Regions from separate parts of the Silvimonas soli genome, predicted to be linked through region 1. Evidence: predicted binding sites of a transcription regulator. Region 1 holds the regulator's gene; the other holds the start of a gene.
The links. The regulator NrdR, encoded in region 1, represses ribonucleotide reductase genes. The targets are predictions, from matches to a motif close to AAANACNATATATNGTNTTT.
Positions count from the first base shown of each region.

Region 2: a site for NrdR is predicted at 2,218-2,237, ahead of N7220_RS08990 (ribonucleoside triphosphate reductase). Genes of this name have one in related genera too.

Region 1 is NZ_CP106736.1:578,132-582,550, forward strand. It holds gene ribBA (bifunctional 3,4-dihydroxy-2-butanone-4-phosphate synthase/GTP cyclohydrolase II) at 1-609, opposite strand, end outside; gene N7220_RS02635 (riboflavin synthase) at 610-1,221, opposite strand; gene N7220_RS02640 (YfgJ family double zinc ribbon protein) at 1,222-1,401, opposite strand; gene ribD (bifunctional diaminohydroxyphosphoribosylaminopyrimidine deaminase/5-amino-6-(5-phosphoribosylamino)uracil reductase RibD) at 1,406-2,518, opposite strand; gene nrdR (transcriptional regulator NrdR) at 2,515-2,985, opposite strand; gene glyA (serine hydroxymethyltransferase) at 3,220-4,419, opposite strand, start outside.
Region 2 is NZ_CP106736.1:1,959,993-1,964,411, reverse strand. It holds gene nrdD (anaerobic ribonucleoside-triphosphate reductase) at 1-58, opposite strand, end outside; gene N7220_RS08990 (ribonucleoside triphosphate reductase) at 187-2,181, opposite strand; gene N7220_RS08985 (TetR/AcrR family transcriptional regulator) at 2,390-3,013, opposite strand; gene N7220_RS08980 (hydrolase) at 3,069-3,641, shown strand; gene N7220_RS08975 (MOSC domain-containing protein) at 3,638-4,183, opposite strand; gene N7220_RS08970 (pyridoxine 5'-phosphate synthase) at 4,247-4,419, opposite strand, start outside.

The DNA.
Region 1 (4,419 bases):
CTGACTGCGGTAGTGGATCAGATCAGCAATGGTGCCGATCTTGATGTCATGCTCGGCAGCGAATTCCAGCAACTCTGGCAAGCGCGCCATGGTGCCGTCGTCATTCATGATTTCGCAGATCACGGAGGCCGGAGATAACCCACCCAGCATCGCCAGATCAGAACCTGCCTCGGTGTGCCCTGCCCGCACCAGCACGCCGCCGGGTTGGGCCAGCAGCGGGAACACGTGGCCCGGCGAAACCAGATCGCCCGGCTTGGCATCAAACGCCACCGCTTTACGGATGGTCAGCGCGCGGTCATGCGCCGAGATACCAGTGCTGACGCCTTCTGCCGCTTCAATCGACACGGTGAAATTGGTGCCGTGGCTGGAACCGTTGTTGTTCACCATCAACGGCAATGCCAGTTGCTCGCAGCGCTCCGCCGACAGCGTCAGGCAGATCAAGCCGCGGCCATACTTGGCCATGAAATTGATGGCTTCCGGCGTGACATAATCCGCCGCCAGTACCAGATCGCCTTCGTTTTCCCGGTCTTCTTCATCGACCAGAATGACCATTTTTCCAAGGCGGATGTCGGCGATGATGTCTTTGATTGGAGAGATGCTGGCGCCCATTTACGCTTGCTCCAGCGACATCATGCGTTCGACGTAACGAGCGATCAGATCGATTTCCAGATTGACTTTGGCGCCCGCCGACAACGCGCCGAGCGTCGTGACCGACAGCGTGTGCGGAATCAGGTTGATGGAGAACTGGCAGCCGCCCTCGACATCACTCACGTAGTTGGTCGTCAACGACACGCCGTTCACCACGACCGAGCCTTTGGCGGCCAGGTATTTGGCCAGCGCTTTTGGTGCCCGCACCACAAGTTCACGGTTTTCACCCACTGGCTCAAAGCTGACCACGTCACCCACGCCATCCACATGGCCGGACACCAGATGGCCACCCAGTCGGTCGGACAAGCGCATGGCTTTTTCCAGATTGACCTTGCCGCCTTCGTTGGCCAAACCCACGGTGACACCCAACGACTCGTTCGATACATCAATACGATAACGGCCACCTTCGGCAATCTCGATCACCGTCATGCATGCGCCGTTGTGCGAAATGCTGTCGCCCAGAGCGACGTCGGACAGGCCCAACTCAGGAGCCGCAACAGTCAGCGTCAGACCGCCTTCAAACGGAGTGATTTTTTCAATCGTGCCAATGGCTTGAACAATACCGGTAAACATTCAGTGGCTTTCCTTGCTTTGAGCATCGAACAACGCCGCATTCGCTTCGCGCACACGCGTTTTGGACTTGAGTTCATTGCAGCTGTTGCAGAAATAGTCGCGCGCGCCACAGGCGATCAGTACTTCCAGTGGCTTGCCGCAATCCGGGCATAAAGGTGTGGTGGTTTGGCTGTCGGTCATCTCACTACTCCTGCGTGACAAATAGAGCCGAATCAGTGAATCGCAAGTCCCAGCGTAAATCATCCCCGACCATACGCCGCTCCCGAACCACTGGCGTTTGCTTGTCTGCCAGGTCTGGTAAATCCAGCCAGGCTGCGCCGCGTGCCGGGTCGCCGATCAATACCGGTGCTTGATACAGCACGATCTCATCGACCAATGCCGCGCGCAGCAACGCGCCATTCAATTGTGCCCCGGCTTCGGCGGTGACTTCATTGCAACCATGTCGACCCAGTTCGGCCAGCAAGGCAGCCAGATCAACTCGGCCATCATCGCCCGGGCACACCAGCAACTCGGCCCCAGCGGCGATCAGTTCGGCATGTTTGCGTTCTTCAGCATAAGCCGTGGCAATCAACACGCCGGGGGTTTGCAACATTTTCGCGTTGGGCGGCATGCGTAACAGGCTATCGACCACGACGCGCAGTGGCTGGCGGCCAATATCGAAATCCCGCACGGTCAGTTGCGCATCGTCCGCCAGCACCGTGCCAATACCGGTCAGCATGGCGCTAGAGCGGGCACGCAATTTTTGTACGTCAGCGCGCGCGGCCGGGCCGGTAATCCATTGGGATTGGCCATTCTGCAACGCAGTGCGGCCATCCAGCGACGTCGCGATCTTCAAACGCAACCAAGGTCGACCCCGAATCATGCGGCTGAGAAAACCACGGTGATGCTCGGCAGCCTCTTTGGCCAGCAGGCCATGACTGGCTTCGACGCCAGCGGCGCGCAAACGCGCCAGACCTTGCCCAGCCACCAGCGGATTCGGGTCGCGCAACGCCACCACCGCTCGCACCACACCCGCCGCAATCAAGGCATCGGCGCACGGCGGTGTGCGGCCATGGTGGCTGCAGGGTTCCAGCGTGACATAAGCCGTAGCACCACGCGCCAGTTCACCCGCCATGCGCATTGCCGTAACTTCGGCATGTGCCTGGCCGGTCGGCTGACTGTGCCCCTCGCCCACCACCACGCCATCACGCACCAGTACACAACCCACGCTTGGGTTGGGCGGCGTGATATCACGGCCACGCGCAGCCAGCGTTAATGCTTGCTGCATGTACTGGTGATCGGCGGCGGACCAGCTCACTGCGGCTGCGCCTTGTTGTCTTTACTGACTTCGCGGATGACATCGCGGAAATCATCCAGATCAGAGAACGAGCGATAAACCGAGGCAAAGCGGATGTACGCGACTTTGTCCAGCTTGGCGAGTTCGCTCATCACCATCTCGCCAATCTGACGGGACATGATTTCGCGCTCACCCACGGTGAGCACTTTTTGAATGATGCGGCTGATGGCTTCATCGACCAGATGCGTTGGCACCGGGCGTTTGTGCAAGGCGCGATGAAAGCTGGTGCGGATTTTTTCGCGGTCAAACTCGGCGCGCTGGCCGTTCTGCTTAACCACTTGCGGCATGCGTACTTCTGCCGTTTCAAAGGTCGTGAACCGTTTGTCGCAGACACTGCAGCGGCGACGACGGCGTACCAGATCGCCTTCGTCTGAAACCCGGCTATCTACCACCTGGGTATCGGGGGAACCACAAAATGGACACTTCACGCGAAGCCTCCGATAAAGATCAGGCCCGTTGGGGCGAAAATTGAACGGTCATGCGGACCGGTCAGACAAAGAGCAAAAAATAGCACAGGGTGGGAGCTTAGCCCCACCCTGTTTCACTGATTCACCCCAAAACCGGTCTGGCTGTGTTACCCCGCCTGGCCGTACTCAAATCGTACTGTCTGCGGCGGGATGTCTTGCCAGAACCAGTTTGTGAGCGAATCGAATCGCGAGTAATTACGCGCCGTAAACCGGGAACTGCGCAGTCAGGGCTTTCACCTTTTCTGCGATGGCGGCCAGGTTGGCTTCATCGTTCGGGTTGTCCAGCACGTCGGCGATCAAGTGTGCAACCTGAATGGCTTCAGCTTCTTTGAAACCACGCGTGGTGATCGCCGGGCTGCCGATACGGATACCGGAAGTCACAAACGGGCTTTCCGGATCGTTCGGGATGGCGTTCTTGTTGACGGTAATGTGTGCTTTACCCAAGAACGCATCCGCCGCCTTTCCGGTCAGGCCTTTAGGGCGCAGATCAACCAGGAACACGTGCGATTCGGTACGGCCAGAGATGATGCGCAGACCACGTTCCGCCAGCGTTTTCGCCATGGCTTGCGCGTTCTTGATCACTTGCGCCTGGTATTCCTTGAAGTCGGGTTGCAGTGCTTCTTTGAACGCCACGGCCTTGCCGGCGATCACGTGCATTAGCGGGCCGCCTTGCAATGTCGGGAAGACATTGGAATTCAATACTTTCTCGAACTCAGCCTTGGCCAGAATCAAGCCACCGCGTGGACCACGCAGGGTCTTGTGGGTGGTGGAGGTCACGAAGTCAGCGTGCGGCACCGGGTTCGGGTAAACACCCGCAGCCACCAGACCGGCGTAGTGAGCCATGTCGACCATGAAATACGCGCCAACCTTCTTGGCGATCTCGGCCATACGGGCCCAGTCAAAACGCAGTGCGTAAGCCGAAGCACCGCCGATGATCAGCTTGGGTTTGGCTTCAATGGCGATGCGTTCCATTTCGTCGTAATCGATCTCTTCTTTTTCATTGAGACCGTAAGGCACGATGTTGAACAGTTTGCCCGACAAGTTAGCCGGCGAGCCGTGAGTCAAATGGCCGCCATGACCCAGGTTCATACCCATAACGGTATCGCCCGGCTTCAGCACGGCAAAGTACACCGCCTGGTTGGCTTGCGAACCGGAGTGCGGTTGCACGTTGGCGTACTCAGCACCAAACAGTTCTTTTGCGCGACCAATGGCCAGTTGCTCGACCACGTCCACATATTCGCAACCACCGTAGAAACGCTTGCCGGGATAACCCTCAGCGTACTTGTTGGTGAGCTGGGAGCCTTGGGCTTCCATCACCGCTGGGCTGGTGTAGTTTTCGGAAGCAATCAGCTCGATATGTTCGTGTTGGCGGACGACTTCGCCAGCGATGGCGGT
Region 2 (4,419 bases), 1.4 Mb from region 1:
GCTGAATGGCTTGGGCTGTGGCGTTGTGCAGATGTTGCTGGATGTTGAGGTCGTTCATGGCGTGCTCCTGTTAGATCACTGGCCCAAAGGATTGCTTGGGTTTTGGGTTGGAAGAGAAGAAAAGAACGCGGCTGGAATTCCGTGGCAACCGTTCAGCCGCGTGCGCTGCATGCACATGCAGCAAACCTAGGCGCAGCAGGGCTGCTTTTTGCTAATCAAGTCGGCATCACATTTCGGGCAGAACTCATGGTGTCCGCTCAAATAGCCGTGCTTGGGGCAGATTGAAAAAGTGGGCGAAATCGTCACATAGGGCAGCCGGTAATTCGCCAGCGCACGTTTAACCAAGGTGCGGCAGGCGTCGGCGCTGGAGATGGCCTCGTTCATATACAGATGCAGTACCGTGCCGCCGGTGTATTTGCGCTGCAGTACTTCCTGGCGCGCCAGCGCTTCGAACGGGTCGTCGGTATAACCCACCGGCAATTGGGTGGAGTTGGTGTAATACGGTTGCGCCACGGTGCCCGCTTGCAGTATTTCCGGATAACGGCGTTTGTCTTCTTTGGCAAAGCGGTAGGTGGTGCCTTCGGCTGGCGTGGCTTCCAGGTTGTACAGATGGCCGGTTTCTTCCTGGAATGTCGTCATCTGATCACGAATGTGATCCATAAGCCGGTTGGCAAAGTCGTAACCCCGCGGCGTGGTGATGTCGTGTTCGTCGCAGGTGAAGTTGCGGATCATTTCGTTGACGCCGTTCACACCCAGCGTGCTGAAGTGGTTGCGCAGCGTACCAAGATAGCGCTTGGTATAGGGATAGAGGCCGCCCGCAATCAGCCGATCGATCAGTTTGCGTTTGATTTCCAGGCTTTGTTTGGCCAGTTCCATCAATTCATCTACGCGGGCAAAAGCACCGACTTCATCCCCCTTGAATTCGTAGCCAATGCGGGCGCAATTAAGCGTCACCACGCCAAGACTGCCGGTTTGCTCGGCTGAGCCAAACAGCCCGTTGCCGCGCTTGAGCAGCTCGCGCAAATCCAGCTGCAAACGGCAGCACATGGAGCGCACCATGTGCGGCTCCAGATCACTGTTCAAAAAGTTCTGAAAGTAGGGCAGGCCGTATTTGGCAGTCATTTCGAACAGCAAAACGGTGTTGGGGTGATCCCAATCGAAGTCTTTGGTGATGTTGTAGGTGGGGATCGGAAAGGTGAACACGCGGCCCAGCGCATCGCCTTCCATCATCACTTCGATGTAGGCGCGGTTGATCATATCCATCTCGGCTTGCAGTTCGCCATAGCTGAACGGCATTTCCTGGCCGCCCACATACGGGATTTGCTCGCGCAGATCTTCCGGGCAAACCCAGTCAAAGGTCAGATTGGTAAACGGCGTCTGCGTACCCCAGCGGCTAGGCACGTTCAGGTTGTAGATCAGTTCTTGAATGTACTGTTTGACCTGCTTGAAGCTGAGCTGGTCGACGCGGATAAACGGCGCCATATAGGTATCGAAAGAGGAGAACGCCTGCGCGCCAGCCCATTCGTTTTGCAGCGTGCCAAGGAAGTTGACGATCTGGCCGATGGCGCTGGACATATGCTTGGGCGGCGTGGCGTCCACTTTGCCCGGCACGCCATTGAAGCCTTCGTGCAGCAAGCGGCGCAGCGACCAACCGGCGCAATAGCCGGAGAGCATGTCCAGATCATGGATGTGGATCGCACCCGAGCGATGTGCCGCGCCGATTTCCGGAGGATAAACGTGGTTGAGCCAGTAATTGGCAATGACCTTGCCGCTGGTGTTCAGGATCATGCCACCCAGACTCCAGCCCTGGTTGGCATTGGCATTCACACGCCAATCAGACTGGTTCAGATATTCGTTGATGCTGGATTCAACGTCCACCACGGTACGGGTGTCAGCGCGCAGGCGGGCATGCTGGCTGCGATAGGCGATATAGGCCCGCGCTGTTTGCAGGTGGTGCTGCTCCAGCAGCGCTTCTTCAACCTGATCCTGAATCGCCTCAATGCCCGGCGCATTGGTTCCGGCCAGACGCCCGGTGACCAGTTGGGCCAGTTCCAGCGCCTGGGGTGCATTGAATTCGCCACTCAACTGCGCTGCCCGCTCAAGCGCGCTAGCGATTTTGGCCGCTTCAAAGGGGACGATACGGCCGTCGCGTTTGCGCACGTAGAGTGGCTGAGTGGTCACGATAAAACCTCTATATATGGTTAATTAATCAATTAACGACACCATATATAGTGTTTGGCGAGGGCGATAGTCGGAAGCCGCTGCTGTTTGATGCCGGTCAATTACGATAAAAATGAGTGGCGTGAAGAATGCCCCCCAGTACGAATTCTGGACAGCTTTTCCATGCTGAGCCCCGACACAGAAGCGGGTCTGCCCAAGACATCAGTTTTCAGGACGTAGCTGGTCCTAAGCGGCTTGTTATCCACCCTAGCAGCATCTCGCGTAAAGCTTGCAGCGCGGCGTCGCGCTGGGGGAGATCAGTTTCACCGTTGAGTGCTACCGCGGCTTTCATGATTTGCAGGATCGCAATGGCAATAGGCGTAAGTTCCTCATCGCTTATGGCCGGGGCTTTGTGGCGCAAGATATCCAGCACTTGCTCGCGCAAGCGTTGGCGAATGCCGCTGGCGCGCACGAAAGGTGCGCCTCGTGCTTCTACCAGAACAGCAAAGGCAGGATGTGCGGCGCGAAACTCGATCAGCGCGGCGAATAGCTGTGACCCTGTTTCTTGCAGACTCAGGCTGTTGGCCCGTGCCGCCAAGGCACTCATTTGCAAGTGGAGATCAGTCGCGTGTTCGGTCAGGATTGCATCCGCCACATGTTCTTTGGTGGGGAAAAACTGATAGAGCGAGCCGATGGATGCCCCTGCCTGCGCGGCAATCCCGGTCATGGTGGTCGCTTCAAAGCCTTTGTTTGCGAACAGGCTGGCGGCTGCGTCCAGCAGGGCGGCAACCCGTTGGCGACCGCGTTCGCGCTGTGGTTGTTTGGCGGTAATACTTGCGTTTTGTGAGGTCATCCTCATATACTCGTTTTTGTGAGGAGTTCCTCACATAATGATGGAGTCCAACAACATGGTAAAGCTTGATCCACAAACCACCGCATTGGTGTTGATTGATCTGCAACAAGGCATTCTGCCGTTTGCTGGCGGCCCGCACACCGCGCAAACGGTGGTAGAGCATGGTGATGCTTTGGCTCGGCGCTTCCGTGAGTTGGGCGCTCCTGTCGTGCTGGTCCGCGTGGGCTGGGCCGGTGACTTTGCCGATGCGCTTAAGCAGCCGGTGGATAGGCCTTCGCCCGCTGCCACTTTGCCGGCCAACTGGCTGGAATTTGCCGCAGACCTGGCAGTAAGCGATCAGGATATCAAGATCACCAAGCGCCAGTGGGGCGCATTTTATGGCACCGAACTGGACTTGCAATTGCGCCGCCGTGGCATCAAAACCATTGTGCTGGCCGGGATTTCGACCAACATCGGTGTTGAATCAACCGCTCGCGCGGCGTGGGAGCACGGTTATGCACTGGTGATTGCAGAAGATGCCTGCAGTGCAGCCAATGCCGAACAACATGCGTTTGCATTCGCGAATATCTTTCCGCGTTTGTCGCAGGTACGCAGCACCGCGGAGGTGCTGGAAGGTCTGGCTAGCTAAACGCGTTCGAGCTTGTGGTGGGGTAGCGGTGGCAACTCGACCCGAATGGTATCGCCGGGATGGGTTTCGCCGCTGACCAGCACCACGCCCATTACGCCCGCTTTGCGTATTAGATTGCCAGCCTCATCTCGCCCCAACACAGCGGCCGTCAGTCCTTGTTGATAGTGATCCAGTTGCGCACATGGGTTACGCAGGCCGGTAATCTCCACCACCGCCTGCTCGCCGATATGCAAACGGGCTCCTCGCGGCAAACCCAACAGATCGATACCGCGGGTGGTGATATTTTCGCCCATTTGCCCCGGCAGCAAATCAAACCCGCGTTCGCGCAATTCGTCATGCAGTTCGGCGTGAATCAGATGCACCTGGCGCAAGTTGGGCTGGGTTGGGTCAACCGCCACACGCGAGCGATGCTTAACCGTCGTCCCCATGTGAGCGTCTCCTTCCACCCCCAAACCTGCCAACAGCCGGATGCTGACCACGTTGGGTTTGCTGAAAGTGTGACTGGCGCTCACGCTGACTTGCATTACAACGCCGGACTGCATTGGGGCTCCTTGCCTGGACAAATGCTAAACAAGTTGCGGGATCAATCTCGGATATGGGCAGACTTAACGGGCTGCGTGGCAAATGGCGACGTACTGTCGCACCACATTGGCAAAACCGCTTTCCAGTGACTCCACCACCAGCGCATGGCCAATCGAAACTTCATCCACGCCCGGCACCGCCTGCAGAAAATCGCCCAGATTCTGCAGGTTAAGGTCATGGCCTGCATTCAGCCCTA